2 regions of the Limosilactobacillus vaginalis genome follow, and region 1 is predicted to be linked to the other one. Evidence: predicted binding sites of a transcription regulator. Region 1 holds the regulator's gene; the other holds the start of a gene.
What was found. The regulator LexA, encoded in region 1, represses DNA repair genes until DNA is damaged. The targets are predictions, from matches to a motif close to CNAACANNTGTTNG.
Positions count from the first base shown of each region.

Region 2: N4627_RS00265 (Y-family DNA polymerase) is a predicted target of LexA. The motif match lies at 2,649-2,662, and genes of this name have one in related genera.

Region 1 covers NZ_CP104399.1:780,277-785,158, reverse strand. Annotated here, with positions in the region: gene N4627_RS03850 (tRNA1(Val) (adenine(37)-N6)-methyltransferase) at 1-185, opposite strand, end outside; gene N4627_RS03845 (lysophospholipid acyltransferase family protein) at 274-912, shown strand; gene N4627_RS03840 (YneF family protein) at 961-1,185, opposite strand; gene N4627_RS03835 (DUF896 domain-containing protein) at 1,260-1,511, opposite strand; gene lexA (transcriptional repressor LexA) at 1,685-2,317, shown strand; gene cytX (putative hydroxymethylpyrimidine transporter CytX) at 2,364-3,536, opposite strand; TPP riboswitch at 3,617-3,725, opposite strand; gene N4627_RS03820 (hydroxymethylglutaryl-CoA synthase) at 3,741-4,882, opposite strand, start outside.
Region 2 covers NZ_CP104399.1:58,850-63,731, forward strand. Annotated here, with positions in the region: gene N4627_RS00250 (glutamate--cysteine ligase) at 1-828, shown strand, start outside; gene N4627_RS00255 (gamma-glutamyl-gamma-aminobutyrate hydrolase family protein) at 870-1,589, opposite strand; gene N4627_RS00260 (aldo/keto reductase) at 1,719-2,585, shown strand; gene N4627_RS00265 (Y-family DNA polymerase) at 2,708-4,234, shown strand; gene N4627_RS00270 (hypothetical protein) at 4,237-4,656, shown strand; gene N4627_RS00275 (glycerophosphodiester phosphodiesterase) at 4,720-4,882, shown strand, end outside.

The DNA.
Region 1 (4,882 bases):
GCACCGTTACCAGCACAAAGATCAACAATTTTTGCCTGGCGCTTCTTATTAGGACGAACAAAGTCAGCTAGCAAGACCGCGTCAAGAGAAAAAGCAAAGCAATGGGGATTCTGGATAATTTGAACATCCTGACTATATAGTTGGTCAATTCGTTCGTCTGTCTTTAATAAATTCTCATCGTCCATTTATTATTCACCTCTTTTAGACTTGCAAGGAGTTACTTTTTTAGTCATAATAATGCCAGTTATTATACAGATTAGATTGGATGATTTTATGCTATATTCATTTCTTATTGCCATTGTTCAACCATTCTTAAACCTAATCAATGGCAAAGCAAAAATTTATAATAAAGAAAATATACCTGACGGCAATTATATCATTGTTGCTCCCCATCGGACATGGATGGATCCGGTTTTAATTGCTCTTGCGATCTACCCCAAAAAATTTAGCTTTATGGCAAAGAAAGAGTTATTTAAGAACCCAATTGCTGCTTACTTTTTAAAAAAGTTAAATGCCTTCCCGGTTGACCGCAAGCATCCTGGCCCTTCAGCAATAAAAAAGCCAGTGCAAATCTTACGAAAAACTGATCTATCAACAATTATTTTTCCATCAGGCTCTCGTTATTCCAGTAAATTAAAGGGCGGTGCAACATTAATTGCCAAATTAGCAAACGTTCCGCTAGTTCCTGCAGTGTATCAAGGGCCTCTCAAATTTAGCGAATTATTCAAACGGCATCCCCGTCACATTGCCTTTGGAAAGCCAATTTATATTGACCGGAAGAACAAACTCGACGAAGAAAGTCAAGCTAAATTAGAGAGTGAAATGCAGCAATCATTTGATGAGTTAGATCACCAAATCAATCCTAATTATAAATACATCATGCCGCCTAAACCAAAAGACGATGATTTCTAAAGAAAAAGAAACCGGAAATTAAATTTCCGGTTTCTTTTTTATTTAAGATTACTTATTTGCTTTTTTGGCTTGTGCCTTCATGGTTTGCATCATTTGATGTAACTTTCGACTAGATGGCTTTTGGCCCATTTGCAACATCATCGTCCGCAACATTTCTTCACTAATAGGTGGATTATTGCGGAGATAGTTTTCCATGTAACGACGAGCACCAAAGAAACCGCCAACTAAACCGATTAGTAAGGCGAGGATTACCAATGAAATTGTTAATGCCACAACTACTTTCCTCCTTTTTTAGTTACTGTTCAATAGTACACGAAAGTAGTCGAATTGAAAAGGGCTAAACAAGGTTAATCATCACGTAATCCCTTTTTCCGTTGAATTTCACGAACCTTCTCTGGAGTAACCTCTTTACCATTATCATCAAAGATTCGCATCATTTCGATATTACTCCGCATTGCTTCACGGAAGTTCTTAAGGTACTCTTTCCGTAGCTTTGCTCGTTCCTTAGTTTCGGCCTCTGTTAGTCCTTCTTCCTTATTTTTATGAGCGAGTTCGTTAATTCGCTTTAATAATTTTTCTTGGTCTGTAGATTCAGCCATAATTATCTCCTCACCTTTCAGATATCCTTAATTTAACTATTTATCTTGATCTTAGCTAACTTAATAACTATTTTCAAGATATGTACTAACTTCTCCGCGAACGTACGTTTGAAAGTTGACGATTACTATGATATTCTAGACTTAATAATAATCTAGCCAAATGAGGTGTCAAAATGGCAAAAGCAGCAAGTCAAAAACAAATTGCCGTATTAAGTTGCATTTATAAACACGTTAAGGATCACGGGTACCCACCAACAGTCCGTGAAATCTGCGGAATCGTTGGGCTTTCCTCAACCTCCACTGTTCATTCTCACCTAAACAATCTAATCAAGGAAGGCTACTTACAAAAGGATCCCTCCAAGCCACGGGCACTTGAGATTACTAAACAGGGATTAGATCTCCTGGGAATTGAACCAGAGCAAAAAGAGATCCCAATGATCGGTGTTGTTACCGCAGGGCAGCCTATTTTAGCGGTAGAAGACACTACAGATTATTTTCCTTTACCACCTTCAATTAAAGATGCCTCTGGATTATTCATGTTAAAAATTCACGGCACCAGTATGATCAAAGCCGGAATTCTTGATGGTGATGACGTAATCGTTCGTAAGCAATCAACCGCTAAAGATGGCGAGATTGTAATTGCAATGACAAGTGATAATGAAGCTACTTGCAAACGGTTCTATAAAGAACCAGAAAACCACCGCTTCCGGCTTCAACCTGAGAACGATGCGATGGCGCCCATTTATCTGGATAACGTTACTATCCTTGGTAAGGTTATTGGTCTATACCGTGACCACATTTTCTAAACTTCCCTTTAATTAGCAATGTTTCTTTATTGAGGGTAGGAATGAACTAATAATTTTGTTCATTCCTGCCTTTTTTGTGATCGACAATCCACACCAAAAAGATCACAATCAAAATATCAGGCAACGTATTTCCTACGGGAAGATCTACTAACATCAAGCAGCGGTATACTATAAAACCAACTAGCCATAAGGCAAAATGATTCCAACTAATCCAACGATCCTTATTGTTAAGGCGAAGAACAAATCGATCCATAATCTGAATCGCAATCATTGGAGTAAAGACTGAGCTAATAATGTAAAGAAAGTTACTAAAATTATCCATCGGCAAAACGATTGCGCCAAGGCTACCAATACTAGTTACAATAATCGCTGTTAAACGTGAAGACCACTTAACCTTTAATGTTTGTGCAGAGACTCCTGCAGAATAGGCATCCATAAACGTTGTAGTGACTGTTGACAGGAGGACAATAATCAGGCCACTAATCCCAACGCCAGCACTAACCATTATTTTAGCAATATCTGTCTGCCCGGTTAATAAGGTTGCGCCAAGGCCGACAATTGCCATCCAACAGCTAATGACACCATAAGTGATTGCACTAACTCCACTCGCTTGGATCGGGTTTTGGGCAGCCGAAGTATAATCAGAAATTAAGGGAAGCCAGGATAGGGGCATCGAAACGGCTAATTCTAATCCTTGTCCAAATGATAATGCCCCTAAATGATTATTTACATGTGGTTCAGCAAAGATTAAATAGCACAACCAAACCGTTAAAAGTAATAAAGCAGTTAAGGCAACGGTGTTCAGCCATTTTAAGCGACGAATCCCGATAATTAACCACACTATGATTAGGAAGCCAATCAATCCGCACCATAGTGGTCGGCCCAATTTCCAAAGACCATTAGCCGCTAGCGAACCATCATAAATCATGATTCCCGTCCAGCCAATCAATTGTAAAACATTTAGACTAGCAAAAAAGATTCCACCAAATTGGCCAAAACTGATTTTTACCGATTCCATCGCACTAATCCGCAACTGGCCACCGATTATTCCAGCAAGAAACAGCAACCCACAGCCAATCAAATGACCTAAGATAATGGCCACTATTCCCTTGGCCATCCCCAATGGTGCTAAGTAAGTTCCTGTCAGGATCTCCGCAATTGATATTCCCGCGCCGCACCAAATCATTCCGTTTTCTACTAGTGATGTCTTATGTTGCATCAGTTCCACCATCCTTTTATTGATTAGCGAAACTTGATCTTGATAAAGAAAAATCGACCAGGCACCTACCTGATCGATTTTAAAATTCTTAACCGAATTCCCTCCGTTGGCATTATCCAAATCAGGTCCCATGGGTCGAAGATCACATCTTCCTCTCAGCCTGTTATACAAGCTCCCCGTTTGTGTTAATTATATTGTAACACTTTATTTCTTTTCCTGATAAATCCGTTTGTGCTCCTTTTGACCCTTTAATATAAACAGTGCTGGATCTGATTGCCAATCTAATTCAACATCATCCTGGTTCATCCCCAGCTGTGAGTTGAACTGCTTCTCATATTCAGCAATTGAAACCTGATGACGATTTGCTAGATCATCCTTAACGTCACTCAAGTATTTTTCAAAGTGAGGCTGAAGAATCCCACTGTAGAATTCACCTTCTGCTCCGGAACCGTAACTAAAAAGACCAATCCGGTCCCCAGGATTAACCTGACCATTTTGCAACAATGACATTACTCCAAGGTAAAGTGAACCAGTATAGAGGTTTCCTACCTCACGACAGTACTTTTGACTTGCGGTCAGCTGCTCACGCATTTTGTCAGCAACCGGTGATTGATTGTCCTTGAGAAGCACCTCCAATGCCTTCTTCCCCATCTTGGTAAATGGCAAATGGAAAGTTAAGGCAGCAAAATCATCTAATTGGCGTCCGGTCATTTGTTGATAGCGTTGCCAGCATTGGAGGAAAAAGTCAACGTAAACATTAGTCGAGTATTTGCCATCCACATTTGCTTCGGTTGCGTAAAGTGGCCGCCAAAAATCCATAACATCCTTTGTATATGAAACCGTAGTATCCTCAAGAGTCAAGATGTGAGGGTCAGCAGAAATCAACATTGCGATTGCCCCAGCCCCTTGGGTAACCTCACCAGGTGTTTTCAACCCATAACGAGCAATATCAGCTGCAATTACTAAGACTGTCGACTGAGCATTCATCGCAACTAATCCCTTAGCAAACTGAATCCCTGCCGTTGCCGAATAACAGGCTTCCTTTAGTTCAACTGCACGGGTAAAATCATCCAGTCCCAAAAGATGTTTGATATAAATGGCACTTGCTTTAGAATTATCAATCCCTGATTCAGTAGCAACAATCACAGTGGAAAGATGTTTTTTGTCATCTTTGGATAAAAGCTTCTTGGCAGCTGCTGCTCCTAAAGTAACAATATCTTGAGTTGGTGGAACAACTGCCTGCCGATCCTGACCAATTCCAATCGTGTACTTATCAGGCTCATCCCCCCGTTCACGAGCTAACTCGCGTAAATCAATATACTCGTCAGTAGTTGCAAATGCCATCT
Region 2 (4,882 bases), 720 kb from region 1:
GAAGTCCGTAACTACCTTTACACAATATTAGCGCAAGGCTTTGTTCGCTATCGCTGGTTTATCACTTACCTGTTTGGTGCTAGTCCAATTGCGGAAGCAAACTACTTTGAAAATGGTCAAGGACCTCAACACCCGCTTCGGAGCATTCGCCAAAGCAAGTACGGATTCGGTACCAAGTTTACTGGCGACTTTACCAATCTTGATCGATACATTGCGCGAATTGAAAAGGGAGTTAAGGATGGTGTCCTAACATCAGACTATGAATTTCACGGCTCAGTCCGTTTTAAGGGTAATCGCAATCTTAAGGATTTACCGAAAAATGGAATCGAATACCTTGAATTACGAATGCTCGATCTTGATCCAAGTAGTTCAGTTGGGATTCGTACGGGGACGTTACGGTTTATCCGGCTGCTTGCTAGTTACTTCATCATGCACCCAGCATTAAATGAAGAGGAAGTTAATGATATTCTAAAAAACGCTGATAAGATGAATGAGGTCGTTGCGGAAGAAGATCCACGGGAAAACTGCAAGTACCAAGCAACTGCTCGGGCACTAGTGAAGAGTCTTGAACGGTATGCAAATCAAATTCAATTGGGACCAGAATATGCTGAAGTACTTGAAGATTTAGAAGATCGGGTTGAAAATCCACTGACAACACCAAGTGCTAAACTGCTAAACTACGTCAAAGATGGTTCGTTAACGGAATATGCACTTCGTCGAGCAAAACGTTATCAGGTTGCAGCTCAGGAATCGATTAATCCGTTTAAGGGATTTGAAGATGGGAAAATTTATAGCTCAGACGAGTTACGAAAAGCATTAAGTAGATAAATAAAGAGAAGAGGCAAGTTTTTCTTACCTCTTCTCTTTATTTATTCTTGTGCTCGTTGAATTAGATCAGCGAAAAGCGCTTGTGAATAATCATAATGCTTAAACATGTTTTCTGGATGCCATTGAACAGCCAGAACACGATCATTATCGATCGATTCAATAGCTTCGGGAATTTGGTCATCAGCTCGTGCTGTTACTCTTAGGTCGTTTCCAATTTGGTTTAATGCTTGGTGATGACGAGAGTTAACATAGGGCCGTGAACCAACCAAGTTAAAGATTCGACTGTCCTGTTTTACATTAACATGGTGGGACGGAAAGTTTCCCGGAGCATTTTGGGAGTGCTTTAGGGTTTGCCGCGGATCTTCTGATAAGTCTTGAAAAACAGTTCCACCGAGAGCAACATTGATTACTTGCATTCCGCGACAAATTCCCATTAATGCCTTATTTGCTTCTAGCGCGGCTTTAACTAACGCAACTTCAAATAAATCGCGTTTGAAGTATGTAGATCCTAATTCTTGATGCGGCTCTTCACCGTAAAAAGTGGGATCAACGTCACTGCCACCCGCAAAAATAATCCCATCGAAAAGATCAAGATAGTTGGGAATTAACTCAGGATCCACACTAGGAAAAATTACCGGGAGGCCTCCTGATTTAACAATTGCTTCGATTAGTGGCCGAGGAGCATAAGCAGCGTTACGCTCATTAATAATATTAGTAGCCTCAGTTAAAGTGTCTGCTGGAATTGCAATTCGTGGTCGCATAGAAAACCTCCTTGAATTATTTTAATAGTATTATAATAGAATTTTAATAAAGTAGAAAGAGACATTTTAAAAATTACCCTAAATGAGAGAAAGACTATATAATAGTAAGTATGAAAGAAGTGAAAAAGAATGATTGAATTAACTGATATTAACTCAAAGATGAATTTAAATAACGGGACCCAAATTCCGTGTGTCGGTTACGGGACGTTTCGGACTCCCGCTGACGTTGCCGAAAAAGCGGTTGCTGATGCAATCAAGGTTGGTTACCGTCACATTGACACGGCAGCTGTATATGGTAATGAAGAAGCGGTTGGTAAAGGAATTAAGGATTCTGGAATTGACCGAGAAGACCTCTTTGTAACCAGCAAGTTGTGGAACGACAATCGGGGTTATGAATCGACAAAGAAAGCCTTTCAAGAAACTTTGGATCGGCTTCAAATGGACTACCTTGACTTGTACTTAATTCACTGGCCAGCAAACCAAAAGCAATTCGGTACTGATGCAAGTAAAATTAACGCTGAAACCTGGCGGGCAATGGAAGACCTGTATAAAGAGGGCAAAATTAAGGCAATCGGTTTAAGTAATTTTATGCCGCACCATATTGTTGACTTAATGAAGACCGCAACGGTAGCTCCAGCTGTTGACCAAATCGAGGTTCATCCTGGTTGGCCCCATACTGAACAGGTAAAGTATTTACAAGCACATAATATTCTGGTAGAAGCTTGGGCCCCGCTTGGCGGACAAGGAGCAAGCGTAATGACTAACCCAACAATTCTGCAAATTGCTGATAAGTACGATAAAACGCCTGCACAGGTTAGTTTACGGTGGGTTATTCAGCAAGGAATTGTGCCGCTGCCAAAGTCAGTTCACGAAAATCGGATGATTCAAAACAAGGACATCTTTGATTTTACGTTAACTGATGACGAAATGAAGAAGATTAGTCTTTTGACTAACCTCGGTGGCCAATGTGCAGATCCGGATGATGTTGATTTTTAAGATCTAAATATTTAAATGGATGATCCTAGACATATTGTCGGGATCATTTTTTTGCGTTTTTATCGACCGTTTGTTCGATTAAGATGTTATAATAAATAAAAACAGTGAAAGGAAAATAGCTGATGAATGACCAACAAAGAATCTATATGGCGATTGATCTGAAATCATTTTATGCATCGGTTGAGTGTATTGCTCATCATTTGAACCCGTTAAATGCTAACTTAGTCGTTGCAGATCGGTCACGAACTAATAAGACAATTTGTTTGGCTGTATCACCAGCTTTAAAGCAATTTGGAGTCCCTGGTCGACCGCGCTTATATGAAGTTCAACAAATCGTTGATCGGTTAAACCGGGAACGAGCAAAGAAAGCAACGTGTCACCACCTCTCTAAGCATAGTTCAATCTACCGAGGGAAGTTGTTAAAGTCGCCTAACTTACGGGTTGGCTTCCGGATCGTTCCACCACGAATGCATTTTTATATGGAAAAGAGTGCAGAAGTCTATGGAATATATCTACGGTTTATTAAACCCGAAAACATCCATACCTATTCGATCGATGAGGTGATGATGGACGTTACAGACTACCTTCATGATCATCAAGTATCGCCTCATACACTGGCAAAACAAATTATTCAACAGATTCAGTTAGAAACCGGAATTACTGCAACGGCCGGGATTGGTACAAACCTTTACTTAGCAAAAGTGGCGATGGATATTGTTGCAAAACGGATTCCTGCTGACCGAGATGGTGTCCGGATTGCTCAAATGAATGAGTACCAATATCGACGCTATCTTTGGGCACATCAGCCCCTGACAGATTTTTGGCGAATTGGTCGCGGTTATGCAAAACGATTGGAAAAATTAGGCTTGCATACCATGGGGGACATTGCCCGTTGCTCGCTCGGTAAGTTATCGGATCCGTTGAATGAAGAGATCCTTTATCGTGAATTCGGTAAGAACGCGGAACTACTCATCGATCATGCGTGGGGACATGAAACAGCAACGATTACGGATATTAAGAACTACCATTCAGAAGAACACGGGATATATTCTAGTCAAGTCCTAATGAGGCCATATAAGTATCATGAAGGGTTAGCTGCGGCTCAGGGGATGGTTGATTCAGTTGCATTGAGTATGGTCAAACGACATGTAGTTAGTGCTGATTTTGGGATTGTCATTAACTATGATCCGCAGAGCCTTCAGTATGCACCTAATTACCAGGGACCGGTAGTTGAAGACTTTTATGGTCGGAGAACGGCTAAACCCAGTCATGCACATCAAAAACTTGACCTGCCAACAGCATCCGGCTCAGAGTTAAGGCAAATTTATAAGCAACTTTACGAAAAATGCGTTAATCCTAACCTGCTAATCAGGAAGATAACGTTAATTGTTACTCACATGATTGATGAGGATATTGCAGCAAAAACACCGCACTTCAAACAGGTTAATCTTTTTGAGGATCCGCAAAGGGAGATTAAACAAGAGCGAGTAGCGGCAATTAAGCGTCAGCGTGACCAAAAGCTACAAACGACGATCCTTAAACTTCAGCAGAAACTAGGTAACAAAAATGTTGTCCTGCACTTAGCAGATTTGAAAAAGGGATCGACAACTAAAGAACGAAACGCTCAAATTGGGGGTCATCAAGCATAGCAATGGATGAAAAAGAAATCATTGAGCAGAAATTATTTACCGATACTTCTCGGTATAACGACATCATGAAGCGTCCTTATCAACATTCAAAGGGGCATTTGCCAATGCCACAATCAGATCGCGCGGGTCAATTTTCACCTTTTGCAGCATTGACGGGATTTAATAATTTAATTCACCAAAAGGCAGTAATATATTCTCATAAAAAGTATCTTCCGGCTAAAGTAGAAGCACACCTGCTTAATGTCCTTCAGTCCTTAGCAGGAACGAAGCAAACGGTTGTGATTAACTGCTTTAATGATGACGTCGGCTACTATGAAGAGTTCTGTGATCAGGTATCGGTAGTTAAGCCCGAGCGCGGGAGAGTCTTCTTTAATCATCATTCAGCCATTGCGCTTGCCAATATTAAGCAGGTTCGTCAATGATGAGTGCTGTATAATGGTAAGGACATAAAAGACACTGAATGAATAGTTGAAGAGGGAGTAGTTTTGAAAGTAATTTGGCGTAACCTTTGCCAGTATTCAAAGAATTTTTGGCAACATTGGATATCTTTTATCATTTTATTTGTGGGGATGGATCTTGCTAACCAGCTGATCTTTATCCCGCTTTTTCGGTTAGCAACGACCTATATTTTGCAAGCGGGCGGAATCC